2 regions of the Paenibacillus sp. YSY-4.3 genome follow, and region 1 is predicted to be linked to the other one. Evidence: riboswitches for the same ligand, from Rfam matches in the RefSeq annotation. Region 1 holds a riboswitch; the other holds the start of a gene.
The links. Region 1 has a riboswitch for cyclic di-AMP ahead of ACYUJT_RS24295 (ubiquitin-like domain-containing protein). Riboswitches for the same ligand answer to the same signal wherever they lie in the genome.
Positions count from the first base shown of each region.

Region 2: it holds a riboswitch for cyclic di-AMP, as region 1 does, so the genes downstream of both, ACYUJT_RS24970 (C40 family peptidase) here and ACYUJT_RS24295 (ubiquitin-like domain-containing protein) in region 1, are expected to answer to the same signal.

Region 1 is NZ_BAABMC010000014.1:9,100-18,554, forward strand. Features, by position in the region: gene ACYUJT_RS24270 (tRNA1(Val) (adenine(37)-N6)-methyltransferase) at 1-41, shown strand, start outside; gene rsmI (16S rRNA (cytidine(1402)-2'-O)-methyltransferase) at 41-928, shown strand; gene ACYUJT_RS24280 (AbrB/MazE/SpoVT family DNA-binding domain-containing protein) at 1,098-1,352, opposite strand; gene ACYUJT_RS24285 (HD domain-containing protein) at 1,694-2,980, shown strand; gene ACYUJT_RS24290 (TatD family hydrolase) at 3,000-3,767, shown strand; cyclic di-AMP (ydaO/yuaA leader) riboswitch at 3,983-4,199, shown strand; gene ACYUJT_RS24295 (ubiquitin-like domain-containing protein) at 4,454-5,590, shown strand; gene rnmV (ribonuclease M5) at 5,703-6,257, shown strand; gene rsmA (16S rRNA (adenine(1518)-N(6)/adenine(1519)-N(6))-dimethyltransferase RsmA) at 6,264-7,148, shown strand; gene yabG (sporulation peptidase YabG) at 7,199-8,104, shown strand; gene veg (biofilm formation stimulator Veg) at 8,366-8,644, shown strand; gene ACYUJT_RS24320 (small, acid-soluble spore protein, alpha/beta type) at 8,826-9,005, shown strand; gene ispE (4-(cytidine 5'-diphospho)-2-C-methyl-D-erythritol kinase) at 9,198-9,455, shown strand, end outside.
Region 2 is NZ_BAABMC010000016.1:30,475-39,929, reverse strand. Features, by position in the region: gene ACYUJT_RS25015 (ATP-binding protein) at 3-1,889, shown strand; gene ACYUJT_RS25010 (pseudouridine synthase) at 1,957-2,661, shown strand; gene motB (flagellar motor protein MotB) at 2,731-3,519, opposite strand; gene motA (flagellar motor stator protein MotA) at 3,503-4,306, opposite strand; gene ACYUJT_RS24995 (hypothetical protein) at 4,497-4,790, shown strand; gene ACYUJT_RS24990 (4a-hydroxytetrahydrobiopterin dehydratase) at 5,012-5,320, shown strand; gene ACYUJT_RS24985 (c-type cytochrome) at 5,402-5,761, opposite strand; gene ACYUJT_RS24980 (GNAT family N-acetyltransferase) at 6,007-6,504, opposite strand; gene ACYUJT_RS24975 (C40 family peptidase) at 6,830-7,306, opposite strand; cyclic di-AMP (ydaO/yuaA leader) riboswitch at 7,311-7,449, opposite strand; gene ACYUJT_RS24970 (C40 family peptidase) at 7,651-8,142, opposite strand; cyclic di-AMP (ydaO/yuaA leader) riboswitch at 8,148-8,285, opposite strand; gene ACYUJT_RS24965 (hypothetical protein) at 8,506-9,327, opposite strand.

The DNA of each region.
Region 1 (9,455 bases):
AAATATACGAAATATATTACGGATCAAAAGAGGGAAAATGATGAGTGTAAAGGTGCAGAGAAGTTTCGCCGAGCAGCAACAGGGTCAAGATTACGGGACGCTCTACTTGGTCGCTACGCCGATCGGCAATCTGGAGGATATGACTTATCGGGCAGTGCGTATACTGCGGGAAGCGGATATCATTGCTGCGGAGGATACTAGACAGACGAGAAAGCTATTGTCCCATTTCGAAATTACGCCGGGCAAGTTGCTGAGTTATCATGACCATAATCGGTTAGCCAGTGGCCCAGAACTGGTCCGCCTTATAATAGAAGGAAAAAATTTAGCTCTTGTCAGCGATGCCGGTCTGCCAGCCATTTCTGATCCCGGAAGTGACCTGGTGAAGCTGGCGATCGAGGCGGGAATATCTGTTGTACCCGTACCGGGGGCAAATGCAGCATTATCGGCGTTAATCGTCTCAGGCCTGCCTACGGACAGTTTCAAATTTATCGGTTTTCTTCCTAGGGAACAGCGGGAGCGGGATGAGATGCTTCACTTGCAGCAGGAGGAACAGAGTACGCTATTGCTGTACGAATCCCCGCATCGTTTGGTCAAGAGCCTGGAATCCATGCTTGCTGTTCTAGGGAACCGGAGAATAGTTCTGGCTCGCGAGCTGACGAAACGATTTGAGGAAATGGCCCGGGGAACGATTCGAGAATGCCTGGAATGGCTGGGGGAGCATCCGCCAATGGGGGAATATTGCATTGTGGTGGAAGGAGCCGATCCAGAGGAGCTCGAAGAGAAGCGAAATGCCTGGTGGAAGCCGCTGTCTATTCATGATCATGTGGCGCACTACGAAGAGGAAGGATTGTCCCGGAAGGAGGCGATGAAGAAGACTGCTCATGATCGGGGGGTATCCAAGAGGGATATTTATCAATCGCTAATATAGTGATAAGGTCTATTCTGGACGTGCTATGTGCCTCTGTTTAACGTAAGAAATAGGACGCACAAAAAAAGGGTGCCTTCATTCGGCCGGGTTCAAGCCGAAGAAGGCACCAAGGAGATATGAAAAAGGTTAGAATTAACAGATTCAGTAAGTCTATTATATACTATAATTCTTAATTTGTCACAGGTGTTGGAATTTCTGTGAGGCATTCATGGCAAACAATTTTGCCTTTGAAGTAAGTTACGTTTTCAGCGTTGCCGCAGAAGATGCAAGCAGGCTCGTATTTCTTCAACATGATACGCTCGCCGTCTACATAAATTTCAAGCGCATCTTTCTCTCCGATTCCGAGCGTACGGCGCAATTCGATAGGAATAACTACACGACCTAGTTCATCTACTTTTCTAACAATACCTGTTGATTTCATCATGACTGATGATACCCCTCTCGCGAAAAATTTTATCAATTTTTTAAAAGCGTCATAATTCGACAAACTTCTATCTTTTATGATATTTATAATACCAACGTTTCCCAAAACAGTCAACCTATTTATGGTAGAGTTCAGTTAAATTACTAAATTAAAGACATATATACACATAAGTCACTAAAAAAATGCTTTTATACCGGGCTTTTTAAGCATTCGACATATTTCCGACATTTAATGTGACATTGTTAGACAAAATTCGACAAAACCTGTCGAGTCTCTCGACATAACCAGAGACGTTAAATTCTTTTAGTTTCAAAATAAATTGAAAACAAGGAGAATTGGCCATGCATAACCTTCGCGAAGAAAAGGTATTCAAAGATCCTGTTCATAATTATATTCATGTTCAGGATGAATTGATCTGGTTACTTATTAATACGAAGGAATTTCAGCGGCTTCGCCGGATTCGTCAGCTTGGCACTTCTTATTTGACTTTCCATGGGGCAGAGCACAGCAGATTCTCTCATTCTTTAGGAGTATATGAGATCACGCGGCGAATCATTTCCCAGTTTGAACGAAATAATTACCCGGATTGGCCGAAGGATGAACGACTTGTCGCGCTCTGTGCGGCGCTGCTTCATGATTTGGGGCATGGCCCCTTTTCTCATTCTATCGAACAAGCCTTCGACATGAATCATGAAGATTGGACCTGCCGCATTTTGCTTGGCGATACGGAGGTGGGGCATGTCCTGAAGCGAATGGGTGATGACTTCCCGGACAAAGTGGCCTCGGTCATCCGGAAGGACTATTCTAATGAAATCGTCGTCAACCTGGTAACGAGTCCGCTAGATGCAGACCGAATGGACTATTTACTGAGGGACGCTTATTTCACTGGCGTCAATTACGGTACAATCGATATGGACCGGATATTGCGGATGCTGCGGCCGTACCAGGGACGTATCGTTGTGAAGGAGACCGGCATGCATGCGGTAGAGGATTATTTAATGTCCCGTTACCAAATGTATTGGCAAATTTATTTCCATCCAGTGACGCGGAGCTCGGAAATTATTTTGCGGCAAATTTTTCGCCGGGCTAAGGAATTATATGCTGAGGGGTATACATTTTCCTTCCTCCCGCATCCATTACCGAGCTTGTTCGACTCCGATCTGACAGTGCAGCAATATTTGCTATTAGATGAAGCATTAATTCAAACCACTTTTATGCAGTGGAAAAATGAAGAAGATCCCCTGCTTGTCGATCTTTGCACTCGTTTTATGGATCGCAAGTTGTACAAATATGTTGAACTAGAATCGCTCGATTTGGAGAAAATAACGGAAATCGGCGAAGAACTCCGAAAATTGGGCTTAAATCCGGACTATGATCTAGTCATTGATTTTCCGACGGACTTGCCGTATGATGTGTCTCGTCCTGACGAAGAGCTTCGCGGGAAGCAAATTTTGCTGCTGGACAAGCAGGAACGCTTGGTGGAAATATCAGAAGTATCCGATATTGTCCGATCAATTAGCGGCATGCAGCGAGGGAAATTTTATTTGTACTTTCCGGACAATAAATTGCAGGCGGTATGGCCTTATTTGTCTGCGGATTTGACTCGTTTTTTTGGCCGGGAGACTTAACTACAGGAGGGATATCGCCATGTTAGTGGATACGCATACGCATTTGGATGCGGAGCAGTTTGATGAGGATCGTGAGGAAACGATTTCTCGCGCGGTGGAGCAAGGGGTTACGCGCATGATCAACATCGGTTTTAACCGCGAAACGATTCCTACGACAATGAAGCTGGCCGAGAGCTATGAATTCATATATGCCGCCGTTGGATGGCACCCTCAGGATGCCATCACCATGAAGGAAGAGGATTTGGATTGGATTGCTGAATTATGTCGCCACGAGAAAGTGGTTGCCATTGGAGAAATTGGTCTCGATTATTATTGGGATACCTCGCCTAAAGATGTTCAGCATGCCGTATTCCGTAAGCAAATCGGGCTGGCCCGCGAACTTGGGATGCCGATCGTCATTCATAACCGGGATGCTCATGAGGATACAGTTCGAATTTTGCAGGAAGAGAAGGCTCATGAAGTCGGCGGAGTGATGCACTCGTTCTCAGGGAGCTGGGAAACGGCCAAATTATGTCTGAATATGGGATTTCATTTATCCTTCGGAGGCCCGATCACCTTCAAAAATGCCAAACAGCCTAAAGAGGTGTTGAAGCAAACGCCGCTCGACCGATTGCTGCTTGAAACAGATTCCCCTTATTTAACTCCACATCCTTATCGTGGAAAAAGAAATGAGTCTGCATATGTCCATTTGGTAGCGGAGGCAGCTGCTGAATTAAAAGGGTTGTCCTTCCAAGAAATTGCAGAAATCACAACCCGTAATGCACTGGAACGATTTTCCATTCGGTGAAATCGGGAGTAAAAGTGGTGAAAAGAAGAGATTTCAGGAAAGATTAATGCATTTTAATTTAAAACATCGAGTTTATTACATTTTTTTAACCATTTTCTTAAGAAAACGTTCTTGATTCGTCCTTTACAACATGCATTGAAACAGGATAGAATCTTTTCAGTGATCGATTTGGCCGAGTTTGGCGCATTGCCTATGGCCATCGAATCATGTTCCATGAACCAGTCTCGCTGAGTCTCCGAAAAGGAGAACGGGGGAACCGGATACGGCTTGATGAAATGTTTTAATTCAGTCAGCGTTGCCGTATTTGATTTCTTTGCAGGATCTTTGGGGTGAATTCGAGGTCATTGCGCCATGAGCGAATGAACCAAGAAAGGGCGACTCTCTTCGTCCGAACCCGACAGCTAACCTCGTAAGCGTGTCAAGAGAGGCAACTTCGTGCATCCTATTACATCAAGACCTTCAGGAAGCCACGAAAGAGTTGCTCTAACTCTTTCTTTCGGCTTCTTTTGTTTTGAATAATTGTAATAGGGTCATCATACTGTTTTAAAACAGGAGGTGACAAATGCCGACCAGACTGGGGCAGGATGCGGGATGCTGTAGTTCTAGCATTTCGTAAAAAACGAAATAGTCACGTCAACATCTCATCATGCATTGACCTAGGGCGGGACTATGAAGGAGGACGGAAAGTGGGCATTTTCAAGAAAGAAGAGACCCATGAATCACGCTCATCCAGTATGTCTTACGCATTGCGATGGAAGCATGAGAATCTACGTCAGATATCGGTAGTCACGTTGTTGACTGTTGCAGCAATCATCGTCATTTTGATTTGGCTGAACGGCAGCAGCAAAAACATTTATTTGGTGGTCGACGGGAAGGTACAGGAGATCGAGACCCGCAAATCTTTAGTGAATCAAGTACTGGATGAACACTCCATCGTGCTGAGCCAAGGCGATAGCATATCGCGGCCGCTCGAGAGCTCCCTCAAGAAGGGAGACCGGATCGTTATCGTAAGGGCGGTTCCGGTGCAGGTAAACGTGGATGGCAAGACGAAGTCGCTTTTAACTACCCAATCCAGCGTACAGGGCATTATCAACGAGCTTGGCATTACCGTAAACCCGGATGATAAGATAACTCCGGATTTAAGCAGCAAAGTCACTTCCGATCTCCAGATCAAGGTGGTGCGCGTATCCAAGCAAACGGTACAGACCAAAGAGACCGTACCATTTGCCATCGTCAAAACCTCGGATCCTAACTTGGAGAAGGGGCAGACGAAGGTGCTGCAGCAGGGCAGCGAAGGAGTAGTTGTACATCACGTCGAGAAAGTGTATGAAGACGGAAATTTCGTAACCAAGCGTTGGCTGAGCAAAGAGGTCCAGACGAAGGCTCAGGATAAAGTGATCGCTGTAGGTACGAAGCCCAAGCCAGAGGCTGTGCTCGCCGCTAATATTACCCGCACTGCGGATCAAGTGGATATCAGTGGAACGGCAACCAAAGGCGGCGTCTCATTTAAATATAAAAAAGTGCTCAAAGATGTCACACTAACCGCTTATTCCGCCGAAGAGGACGGCATCGGCACGAAGACGGCCTCCGGGACACGCGTAACGGAAGGCAGAACGATCGCCGTAGACAAGAGCGTCGTTCCTATGGGCTGGTGGGTATATATCGAAGGCATCGGGTTCCGCAAAGCCGAAGATACGGGTGGCGCCATTAAAGGCAATAAAATGGACGTTTATTTCGATAGCCTGCAATCGGCGAAGAACTTCGGACGCAAGAAGGGGCGCACGGTTTATGTTATCGGTCCGAACAAACCAGAATTGAACTAATTCCTGTTTTACTTTGTAAAAGGAATAAGATACTATAGATAAATGAAAAAGGTATGGAGAGAAGAGGAGAAGTCCTCTTCTTTTTGCGTATAAGGAAGAGGGTATTTGTCCAATGATCAAAGAGGTCATTGTCGTGGAAGGGCGGGACGATACCGTCGCCGTCAAAAGAGCCGTACAGGCCGATACGATTGAAACTGGAGGCTCAGCCATCAACGAGACCGTGCTGCGCAAGATAGAGCTGGCGCAGGAGCGGCGGGGAATCATTATTTTGACTGACCCCGACCATGCCGGCGAGCGCATCCGCAAAATCGTCGCAGGCCGGGTCCCCGGCTGCAAGCATGCCTTCCTGCGGGAGGCGGATGCTACACGGCGTGGTGATATCGGCGTGGAGAACGCATCTCCCGAAGCCATTAGGGAAGCGCTGGCGCGCGTACGTACCGAGACTGAATCAGCAGAAGCCGATGATACGCTCATCGATTGGGAAGACTTAATAGACGCCGGCTTGATCGTTCACCCCTCAGCCGCTGCCAGAAGGCGCGTGATCGGTGAATTGCTTGGCATCGGTTATTGCAACGGCAAGCAGCTCTACAAACGGCTGACCGTATTTCGGATTAGCCGGGAGGAGTTTCTGGCTGCACTGGCTCAACTGGAGGAAAAAGGGGTTTAGAGTGCCATGAGTAGAGAAGATATATCAACGCCGCGCCGCACGAAGGAAATTATTCAGCGGCATGGATTCTCATTTAAGAAAAGCCTCGGTCAGAATTTCCTGATCGATCAGAATATATTAGCCAAGATTATCGAAGCGGCAGGGCTGGACAAGACTAAGGGGGCCTTGGAGATCGGTCCCGGCATCGGCGCACTGACGGAGAAGCTGGCTCAGCAGGCCAGGAAGGTAACCGCCGTGGAAATCGATCAGCGGCTGCTCCCCATTCTGGAGGAGGTGCTGGAGCCGTATCCGCATGTCCAAGTCGTGCATGGAGACGTGCTCAAGCTTCATTTGCGAGAGTTGTTTGAACAGCAGTTCAAAGATGTATCCGGCGTCAGCGTCGTGGCCAATTTGCCGTACTACGTTACTACGCCGATCCTGATGAAGCTGCTGGAGGAAGGGCTGCCGCTCGAGCATATCGTCGTAATGATCCAGAAGGAGGTTGCCGAGCGCATGGCTGCTTCCCCTGGGGGCAAGGCGTACGGGAGCCTCAGCATTGCCGTGCAGTATTACAGCGAGCCGGAGCTCGTCTGCATCGTGCCGCATACGGTGTTCATTCCCCAGCCTAATGTGGAGTCGGCAGTGATTCGTTTGAAAGTCCGCAAGGAGCCGCCAGTGTCGGTTGAGGACGAGACCTTCTTCTTTGATGTTGTGCATGCCTCTTTTGCCCAGAGAAGGAAGACGATCGCCAACAATCTGAAGAGCCGCTTCTTCCCGAAGGAAGGCCGTGAACGGTTGGAGCAGCTTCTTGCCAAAGCAGGCATAGAACCGAGCCGCCGGGCGGAGACACTGTCTCTGCAGGAGTATGCTGTACTTAGCAACGTGCTGTTTGCGGCAGGCTTGAAGCAATAATAAATGCTGTAACCAATCCCCGCTTTCGCCCATACCTTAGGGTAGAGGTGATTTATTTGACGAATTTGGGAGACTTGGTAGTCCGGAAATCGTACGGCGGGGACGTGACCTTCCGGGTGGAAAGCATACAGCGAAATGAAGCGATGATTAAGGGGACGGAATTTCGGCTGCTGGCTGACGCACCTTTGGATGATCTCGTAAAGGTTGACCCTGCCTCTCCAAGCGAAAAGGCGAGAAGAGCGCGTATTAAGGCCACAGAGTCGCTAAAGAGGCTGCACCGTGACCGTCAGGAGCAAACCGAGCGCAATCAGGCCAGTTTGGGTAATCAGTTGTGGTACGCGCAAAACGAGCCGTCCTATTTCGAAGTCCCAGGCAAGGTCCTGCATCTGGACGGAGACGAGAGATATTTGAAGAAGAGCCTGGAGCTGTATGAGAAGCTTCGTGTTCCTGTTCATGGCTATTATGTGGCGGAGTCGCAAATGGCGAGCGTCTTATACCGTCTGCTCCCGAGCATTCGCCCGGATATCGTCGTCATTACGGGGCATGATGGCGTACTTAAGAACCGGCCGCATGCGGACCTTTACAATTTGACGAGTTACAAGAACTCTAGCCATTTTGTAGAAGCGGTTCAGACAGCAAGGCAGTATGAGCGGAATTTTGATGCTTTAACGGTCGTCGCTGGGGCGTGCCAGTCCCATTTTGAGGCCTTGCTGCAGGCTGGAGCCAACTTTGCTAGTTCGCCTTCCCGCGTACTTATTCACGCGCTTGACCCGGTCTACATTGCCGCAAAGGTATCCTTTACATCGATCCGTGACACCATCAGCATGATGGATGTTTTAAACAATACGATCAGCGGGACGCAGGGCGTCGGCGGAATCGAGACGCGAGGCAGCTACCGAATCGGTTTGCCCAAGCTCAAAGATTTAACTACCTTGAAGGTAGTTCCATCTATGTAGGGTTATATTTCCATATTTTTTGATTTGCAATAGCACCGTAAGGTGCTTTTCTTGTTTTCCGGGGAAGGATGATAACCGGCTGAAAAACGCCAAATTATGCGGATTTTCCGGGATTTAAACCAAAAAAAGTTTTCCTTAGAAAGATGTCGAAAAAAAATCGTTGACAACACTTTTTTCTCCCTGATATAATTATTTATTTCAGTTTGACAAGCGACTCCCTTCTGTTGTATAATGGACAAAGAAAGAAGGTGGTCACAGGCAATGGCTAAAAATACGCTGTCGGAAATTAAGCATAGTCTCGACGCTTACGTAGGACAGAAAATTATGCTGCGTGCAAACGGTGGTCGCCGTAAGACCGTCGAACGTACCGGCGTATTGGAAGAGACATATCCATCTGTCTTTATCGTGAAATTGGATGAAGAGCAACAGACTTTTAAGCGAGTGTCTTACAGTTATGCCGATATACTTACCGAATCCGTTGAAGTGATGATTTGTGACGACAACAGCGACAACGAGATGCGGATTACGTATATTAAATAGTGAGCATCATGACGAGTTTATAAACGGCTGTCCGCTGTCATGCGGAGCCGTTTTTTTCTTTATTCCGGGTTGGTTGGCGAGAAGCGCGTTCTTGGAAGGTATTTCGCCGTATGAAGGGCCGGCGGTGGCGCATACTATCCAATGTTCCTATAATCCATCATTCTGTAAGGAGGGGCATGCCATGGCGCGGAGACGGCGTAGTGTAATGTCAGAAGAACTGAAGATGGAGCTCGCAAAGGAGCTGGGGTTCTACGACACCGTTCAGGAGGAAGGCTGGGGAGGCATTAAGGCTAAGGATGCCGGGAATATGGTGAAAAGGGCGATTGAGTTAGCAGAGCGTGCAGCGGCTGCACGGCAATAAATCACAAGGGGCTTTCCTGACTAGGAAGGCCCCTTGTTTGTTAACATATTAAGAATTAAACGTACATACGACAGGTATTTGACCGTCTGCAATAGACGCAGGCCTCAGTTGAATTTATAATATGGTAAACGTTAATGCTTTCATAACAAGTCAAGAAATGATTCCATGGACATGCTGAGGGTGGTGTACGCCTTGAAGATTTACGAGAAAGCTCCGGCAAAAATCAATTTGATGCTGGATGTATTGCACAAGCGGCCGGATGGCTATCATGAGGTTGAAATGATCATGACCATGGTGGATTTGGCTGATCGTTTAGAAATGGAAGCCCTCTCCCGGGATACCATCATTATTTCAAGCCAGGCAGGCTATATCCCGCTGGATGAGAAGAATCTAGCCTTCCAGGCGGCAAAGCTGATTAAAGAACGGTACAACGTCCGCAGCGGCGTGTAT
Region 2 (9,455 bases), on a different contig from region 1:
ATTTGTCAATAAAAACAAAGCTGTCTCTGATCATGTCGTTTTTCGCATTAATTCTGCTTTCCTTAAATATTGCATTAAGTTACTTCTCAACTCGGGATAACTTAAGAAATTTGAGCGAAGCCAATATGATGGTTACCGCCCGTCAAATCGCGCTGGCTGTCGAACAGAGTCGATCCGTCAACGAGTACATCAAGAGGCAGAACCAGGGGAATATCAGTCGAGGCATGGCGGAAGGCATGCTTCAAATGACTAGTCCAGAGCGAATTACTCAGGAGACATTGCGCTCCAACGAGCATCTGCTTGAGATTACGGGCATGGATCCCGAGACCTTCCAAGGGAGCGGCAAGCTGTTATTCGGGACCTACAACTATGTGAACGATAGGATGGACCAAACGGCGATCAGAGCGGTCATTCAGAAGGGTGAGAGTCTTCTATATGACACCAAGATCAACGGGGAAAGAGTGCTGGAGAGTTTTATCCCCATTTCGCCTGTGAATAAAGGTCCTTACGTCATCCGGATCGTGTCCAGTTATGAGCCCATCTCATCAGTCATTTCCAAGCAGATGTTTAGCCAGGTTACCATTTCCTTAGTCCTGCTCCAAATTGTCATATTTGCAAGTTACATTCTAGCCGGTGAAATTATTCGGCCGATTCAGGATATTCTGATTAAGGTCAGTCAGCTCTCTTCGGGAAAATTCGAGACGAGGATGCGGGTAAATCGCCGGGATGAGCTTGGATTGCTAGGTCAGAAAATCAACACTATGGCGGTTAGTCTTGGGCATTATACAGCCGAGCTGGAGCAAAAGAATGAAGAAATCCGCTCTATGAATGAATACTTGGAGTCTATTATTAGCCAGACGGCCGATGCGATACATTTGATTGATCTGGAGGGAAGAATCCTGCGGGTGAACCCGGCATTCGAATGGTTATACGGCTGGAAGAGCGAGGAGATCGTAGATCGGAAGCTGGACTATATTCCGTCGTTTTTGGAGCAGGATAGGAAAGAGTGGAAACGGGAACTGGAGCAGGGCAGATCTGTTATTCTGTCCGAAACCGTTCGTAAGCGCAAGGATGGAAGCCTCGTAGAGGTCAGCATCAGCGAATCACCGATCTTCGACAAGTTCGGAAGGATATCGGCTTATATATGCATTTCTAGGGACATGACGGAGCATAATCGGATGGAAGAGCTGCTGCGGAGGTCGGAGAAGCTGACGACGGTGGGTCAATTAGCCGCCGGGGTAGCTCATGAGATCCGAAATCCGCTAACAACGCTGCGGGGCTTCCTGCAGATGCAGCAGCACTCCAGAACGATCAATCCGCTCCATACGGACATTATGCTGTCAGAGTTGGATCGAATCAATCTGATCGTGAGCGAGTTTTTGATTTTAGCCAAGCCGCAGGCTGTTAACTATCAAACCAAGGATGTGCGCTTTACGCTCGGAGATGTCGTTTCCTTGCTGGATAGTGAGGCTCACTTACATAACATTGAATTTAGTGTTCATTTCTCGCCGGAGGCGATTCTGGTACACTGTGAAGAGAACCAATTAAAGCAGGTATTTATCAATGTCCTGAAAAATGCCATGGAAGCTATGCCGTCCGGAGGGCAAATTACGTTAATGCTCTATTCCGATGAGCCGGATCTTGCCGTCATTCGAGTAATAGACGAAGGTGAAGGCATTTCCAAGGAACGGATGGAGAAGCTTGGGGAGCCGTTCTATACGAACAAGGAGAAAGGAACGGGGCTCGGCCTGATGATCAGCCAAAGAATTATCGAGTCACATAAGGGCTCCCTTCAAATCGAGAGCGAGGTCGGCAAAGGGACAGCCGTCACGATTACCTTGCCGCGAATGCTCCATAAGGAGGAGCCGCATCAGGGCGAGGGCGCATAGGATTTTTTTCAGGGCCATCGAAACATGAAGTTTTAGCAAAGAGATCGCATACGGGGTGACATCGAAGGTGAGAATCAACAAGTTCATTAGTGAGACGGGATACTGCTCCCGGCGGGAAGCTGACAAGCTGGTACAATCCGGCCAGGTCACGATTAACGGGAAGCCGGCCGAGCTCGGCAGCCAAGCTGAGATGGGGGACGACGTAAGAATTAACGGGAAGCCCTTGACGCTGAAAACATCGAAGCATGTCTATATTGCCCTTAACAAGCCCGTCGGGATCACGAGTACGACGGAGCAGCATATTCAGGGGAATATCGTAGATTTCGTAGGGCATGAGGAGCGGATCTTTCCCATCGGGCGCCTGGATAAGGACTCCGAAGGCTTAATATTGCTGACCAGCGACGGGGATATTGTGAACAAAGTCTTACGTTCCGAGGGGCGGCACGAGAAGGAGTACATTGTGACGGTGGATAAGGCCATCACCCCTTCTTTTTTGAAGGCGATGAGCGAAGGGGTGCGGATCCTCGGCACGAAGACCAGGCCGTGCGAAATCACTCGAATGACGGATCGGGTATTCCGGATTATTTTGACCGAGGGGAAGAATCGGCAAATCCGCCGGATGTGCAGCGCGCTCGGTTATGAAGTGCGGAAGCTGCAGCGCATTCGGATTATGAACATTCATTTGGGGAATCAAACGATCGGGACGTGGCGTGATTTGACGCCGCAAGAGAGGCAGGAGCTCGGGGCCGCGTTGAATTATGATCTTAAATAAGGAGTGCCCCTTAAAAACAAAACACCCAGGCCTCTATAGGCCTGAGTGTTTCATCAGCTCGGCAAACGATTATTTGTTAATCGCCGGGATGCCAGTTTTCGATTCTTCCTGGTACTTCCGAATAATTGATACTTCGACTCGGCGGTTCTTAGCCCGCCCTTCGCTTGTTTTGTTCGAGGCGACAGGGTGATATTCGCCTTGGCCAGTCGAGCTGAACATCTTCGGATTCAGCTTGGTGTTAAGCAGCAGAATTTTCATGAAGTTCAGGGCGCGGCCGGAGCTCAAATCCCAGTTCGACGGGAACTCGCTTGTCGAAATCGGAATGTTATCCGTATGTCCAGAAACAACGACCTCGTAGTCCGGGAACTTCTCCAGCATCGTAGAGATGGCTTTAGCCAGCTTCCGTGCTTCCGGCTTCACTACAGCATCGCCGGACGCGAATAAGGCGTTGTCGCTAATCGTAATCATAAGGCGTGAATGATTGAGCTGCGTGTCGAGCTGCGTCGTCAATCCATTTTCTTTAATGTAATTGTCCAGACGTTTCTTGAGAGCTTCCAGGTTCTCTTGCTCTTTGCGCATAAGCTCATTTTTCTTTATCAAGCCTTCGGATGAATCCTTGGCTATCGGGTTAGTCTTGGTGTTGCTTTCGAAGGAGTTCTGATCGAGCACGCCAACTCCGCCAGTAAGGACGCTGCCGAACGCTTGGCTCATTTCCTCGAATTTCTTGGCATCAGTTGAACTCATGCCGTAGAGGACAATAAATAGAGCCAGAAGGAGCGTCATCAGGTCAGCATAAGGAATTAGCCAGGATTCGTCAGCATGCTCCTCGTGGGGCTCCTGCCTAGTCTTTTTGCTCACCGGATTCACCTACCTTGTCTAATAGACCGGCGCGCTCCGATGGAGTCAGAAATACAGCCAGTTTTTGTTGGATGGCAATCGTTGAGACACCAGATTGAATGGACAACAGTCCTTCCACCATCATCAGGCGGATTTCGATTTCCTGCTTCGAAAGGCGCTTCAGCTTATTCGCAATTGGGTGCCATAGAACATAACCGGTGAATATACCGAGCAGTGTCGCAACGAAGGCGGCAGCAATCGCATGCGCCAATGAATCCATATCGGACATATCTGCAAGGGCAGCGATCAGCCCGATAACAGCCCCGAGTACCCCGAGGGTCGGAGCGTACATCCCGGCTTGGGAGAATATGAGCGCACCTGCCCGATGCCGTTCTTCGGTTGCTGCAATATCCTCAGCAAGTACATCGCTGACAAACTCCTGATCATTACCGTCAATGATCATGCGCATACCATTGCGCAGGAAATCGTCATCAATCTCCTCAACCTTGGATTCGAGCGCCAGGAGCCCCTCGCGCCGGGTAACGGTAGCCCATTCCATAAAGAGCGAGATGAGCTCTGCCTTGCTGATCATTTTTTGCTTGACGAATAACTTCTTGAACAACTTTGGAATCTTCTTCAATTCCGAGGAAGGGAAGCCTATGGACAGGCTCGCTGCGGTTCCTACCAAGATAATGATGTACGCCGCCGGGTTATTAACCAAGTTGACGATCGGAGCTCCTTTAAGGAACATCCCCAGAATTACGGCGACTAGACCGAGAATAATACCGATGAGTGATGAAATTTCCATTATACACCTCGTCCTTGAGATAAATTGAAGCCTTGCTTTTCGTCTTTAAGCATCCTTGCGAAAAGACGGAACCATTGAAAATAAACGGTTATCCTTTTTATCGACAGAAAACCTTTTTTTTTTAAGTGGTATTTTCGTTTATAATAAGACAATGGTCTATTTAGGAGATCGTGAAGGGAGCGAATCGCCCGTGGGAGTAAAGCACGGAAGGGAATATGAATTTATTTTGGCGGAATTTACGGAGGCAGTCGGCCGTATTCCGGATTGCTATGTTTTCTTTGAGATGGAGCCTGACGAATGGAAGGGACTGTCCAAGGAAGAGAAACATGAGGTGCTGGAAGCGTTGGCTGAGGATTTATTCTTCGGGCTGGGCTCTGAGCCAGTGATCACTGTAGGCAGCGGGGTCGTCATTTATGACCCGGAGGCTCATCGCATCAATGTATTGATTGGCGAAGAGGAGCTGACCTCAGTGAAGCTGGTTTAGCGGAATTAATGATTTTGCATGCGCCTTAGGGCGTGGTAAAATATGAAGTTAGGAACAGGTAATCATCTCCTGGCGTTAGGCATGAATAGGGCCTGGGAAGAATAACAATAATCCAAAAGTATAATTTTTTTAATTTACCTATAAAGCTTTGTGCATTAAAGGTACTAGTGAGCACTACATAGTTTTGGAAGTTCTTGAAAAAGAACAGGGAGGAAAAGAACATGCCGTTTACACCACAAGAAGTTGAGGCGCATTTGGAAAAGTTGGAAGGATGGGAGCTGGAAGAGGGACGCTGGATCGTTCGTAAATTTACCTTCTCCGAGTTTATGAAGGGCATAGCCTTTGTGGACGAGGTCGCGGCTATTTCAGAGGCCTTTAACCACCATCCCTTCATTACGATCGATTACAAGACAGTTACGCTTCGTTTGACATCATGGGAAGCAGGTGGAATCACGGCCATAGATATTAAGGAAGCAGAGCAATACAATGAAGCATTCGATAAAATGAATTCACCTGAAAAAAGCTTATAGCCGTGATGGTATTGGACTAAATACAGGACACGCCCACCGGGAACGCTAAGTATCCTAGTGGGCGTGTCTTTATCATGCTTATTATTTCTTCTCGGCAAGCCAGAGCGCGACGTTCGCGATTTCCTCGTCCTGCAGCTTATCTTTGAAGGCAGGCATCATGGAGCCTTTACCCTTCGAAATGATCTTGTAAAGCTGTTCGGTTGACATGGTGGCCCCAATATGCTGCAAATTCGGCCCAGCCAAGCCTTCCAGTTGGTCTCCGTGACAGCTGATGCAGTTTGCTTTGACGACGGCTTCCGCTTGCTCTGCGTTTAATGTGACTTCAGGCATTTGCGTCTTATTTTCTTGAGCAACCTGATCTTTACCGGGCAAAGTAAAGATAAGCACCAGGGCTAGTGCACACGCGACAAAGAATAGCCCGCTCATAACCCACTTTTGCATTCCAATCGTCCCTCCTATGTAAGCTACCTTATTATTATAACGGAACATGCTATTTGATCATAGCATTTGTGACAAAAAAAGCAACGAATTCCCCGTATAATTGCTCAAAAGTCACAATATATTATGAGCATCCTCACAGCGCGCCGGAAACAAGCCGTGCAGCGCCTTTCAGGAGATAACCCCTTAATGGCACATAAATGCCTGAGACCGCCTTGCAGGCGCTCCCAGACGCTTTGTAGGCCAGGCTATAAGCGTTCACCCCGATATACCATGCAATAATACGGCTTGGATATTGCGCCGGGGGTCATTTTCTCGTAAAGATCGGTTATGACAAAACCCGATTTCTGATAAGCGCGGATAGCCCGCGTATTCCAGGTAAGCACTTCAAGATCAATGACGTCGGACGGTGCGCGTCGCTGCGCCTCTTTAACAATCGTTAATACAAAGGACTTACCCAAACCATGACCGCATAAATCGGGCCTCATCCCGATCCCGAGTCTTGTGACGTTCTCCATGGGGAAATATTGGGCGAACCCGGCCAAATTTCCTTCCTCGTCTAGAATGGATACATACTGCTCGGCCCGTAAGGCCGGATTGCCGAATTCAACATCAAGAGCCTTCATTTGTTCCCAAGGCAGCCAGCTATAGATATCATAGGGAGAGTCGTAGCGCCAAGTACTGATTGCTTCCCCATGGCGTTCTTCCATAGGAACGATTTTAAACTGAATATCTCGTTTATCCATCTTGCGCCTCCTTGTACAAATGGGAATGCCGTGCCATGGAACTTCGCCGGCGCGATCGTTTTATCAACACTGTAACGGGATTTTATTTTATTGTAAAGGCTCTGGCCGAGAGATTTTTAACGTGGGAGGCGGAGTTATCTATTTATAGTGAAAACGGTTTAGTGGGGCGTTGATAAATAGTACCTATGGCGTGTATGCCTGCAACCTTTTTCCTTGAAGCTTCGTTAATAAGATAGAGCGATTAAGTCCTAATAAAAAAGCCGCGACAATTCTGGCAGGAATTGTCGGGCTATGTAAAAGCAGTAGACATAAATGGGCTAGGTGATTAGGATTGGGCGGCGTGGGTAGAATAGCCGTATTTGCTTAGGATCCGTTTCGCTCCGACATAACGTTCCTTGTAGTAGCTGTTGCTTAATTTATCGGTACGGATTCCTTTAGAAGAAGAGGCATGGGCGAACTTTCCATCGCCGATATAAATGCCGACATGAGATACTCCTTTGCCGGTCGTATTAAAAAATACGAGATCTCCTTCCTGAAGCTGATTCTTCGCAACAGACGTACCCTGCTTGTACTGCGCTGACGATACGCGGGCCAGCTTAACACCCATTTTCTTAAAGACGTAGCTTGTAAATCCGGAGCAATCAAAACCGTTTGTGGTCGTTCCCCCGAATTTGTAAGGTGTTCCGTAGACGGCATTAACCGTCTTGTTCAATGTCGTGTTCGAGTCGGCGTATGCGCTTGCTGTCCCCAACGTAAGAAGAATAGCCAAGCTCGTCGCCGCTGCTGTCAAAGTCTTTCTCAAGATGTTGTGCTCCTTCCAAGGCCTGCGAGGTTAGCTTAAGGATTCGGTTGAAGGTTCCCTATCATCTCTTATGTAGCGAGATCAATTCACCCATAAATGGTTCCCCCGTTTCCCGGGTGCCGGGAATTCGGCTTATCTAGTTGTATGCACCCGAAACGAAACGACTTACAACAATGATGACAAGATTGTAACTTATCACTTTGGTTATTCTAACAAAAACGGCCATCTTTTGCAAGAAAGGCTCTGCTGCAGCATGTTGGTAAAGTTATCCTGTGCCTTTTGAGGGATAAAAAAACCTGTAGGCGGGTTCGGCAAGGAACCACTCTACAGGTTTTCTGGACGTATTATTCTACATCGTCATGATCTTGGCTATCAACCGCAACCTCTTCGTACTTGTCCGTGCTCATGATGCGTTTGGCACCGACATAGCGTTTGACATAATAATCATCGCTTAATTTGGTAATGATTACCCCTTTCTTCGTTGAAGCGTGGGCGAAGCTCTCGCCATCAACCATAACGCCAACATGGGACACTCCATTACCGGAAGTGTTGAAGAATACGAGATCCCCGGCCTTCAGCTCATCCTTCTTGACAGCTGTTCCCATATTGTATTGGGATGCCGATGTGCGAGGCAGCTTGATATCAAGGCTCTTGAATACGTAAGAGGTAAATCCGGAACAATCAAAGCCATCGGTGCTCGTACCGCCAGATACATATTTAGTGCCCAGTGCGGAATCAATAGTTGTATCCAGTTTAGAGTCTGCGAAAGCGCTGCCAGCCCCTAAGGTGAACAGGATGGACAAACTTATAGCTGCTACAGCCAACTTTTTCTTCAAAGAAGTTATGCTCCTTCCAATGCCTGCGAGGTTAGCTTAAGGGTTCGGGTTGAAGGTCCCCTATGATCCCTCTGAAGCGAGATCAATTCACCCAAAATGGTTCCCCCGTTTCCCTGGTGACGGGAATTCGGCTGTGATTTTAACACCATGTGTAACTTATTCGACACTGCTGTCATGCATCTTGTGAATTATGACAGAAATGATTACAAATCTGTTACTTAAAAAGTACTGTTGTTATTGTAACAAGGCAGGGATCATTTGGCAATGGTTAAATTGCGAGAATTATATAGTAAGCATAGAATAAGGCCTCCGCGCATGCGCGGAGGCCTTGTGGCTCTAGGGAGGGGAGAAGATGAAGAAATTTTAACTTTTTTGTTGCCATAGACAATATTGCGAGGATATTTTCCATATTTTGAAAACACTGCGGAAGAATGGGTATGTTTGCTGCAAAATGAGGGCCAGCAGACCGGTCCAGACCCATGATGCCGTGCCGAATAAGATGAATATGATAGAGCAAGAGGCTGCAAGGATAAAGGAGATGCCAAGGCCGGGCAGGAGATGTTTCCAGCAAAGGAGCAGGGACGGCCAGGCATTGCCTTTAAATAAGTAGCCGAATTGCAGGAACAGTACAGTTTGGCGTATGAACCAGCTGTAGCAGAGCCAGCCGACAGCATAAGCGATAGTGACTAGAACGACCGAGATATGGCCGCTTCCCTGCAGAATGGGTGCCAAGGCGGTGTATACTCTGGGTAGGAGCCAAAGCGTAGGGACCAGGATCAAAATAAGCTCCAGGAAGTAGAACAGGGTCACGGGTTTCCAGAATTTCTGAATACCTCTGAATAGCGGGAGGCCGGGCGCTCTATCCTCGCTAGGAAGCAGTCCATATAATATTCCTGCATGGACAAGAGGAGTGAGCAGCAGGCGAAGCAAGACCATGCCGATGATCATCCATAAGTAATGATGAACCTCGGGAATTTGCCAGAATCTATTTTGCCCCTCGATCACAAACAGCATCCGGCTCAGGTCATGGGGGGGAGGGTCGGGATAGCGGTGCAGCACTTGCACTACAGCCGTATTGACCAGCCGGTATAGAAATACTCCCCACAGCAGTTGATACAGGAACAGAATGATGACGGAGGGGAACTGTCTTTTGACGCTGCTCCACCCATTGCGAATATAGGGCATGGTATTCCCTCCTAAAAGTTTTGTGAGCAATACTGCTCTGAATAGCCCCGAACAAAACTTGCATCGGAAGCATACCTAGTTTTGTGAGCAATACTGCTCTGAATAGCCCCGAACAAAACTTGCATCGG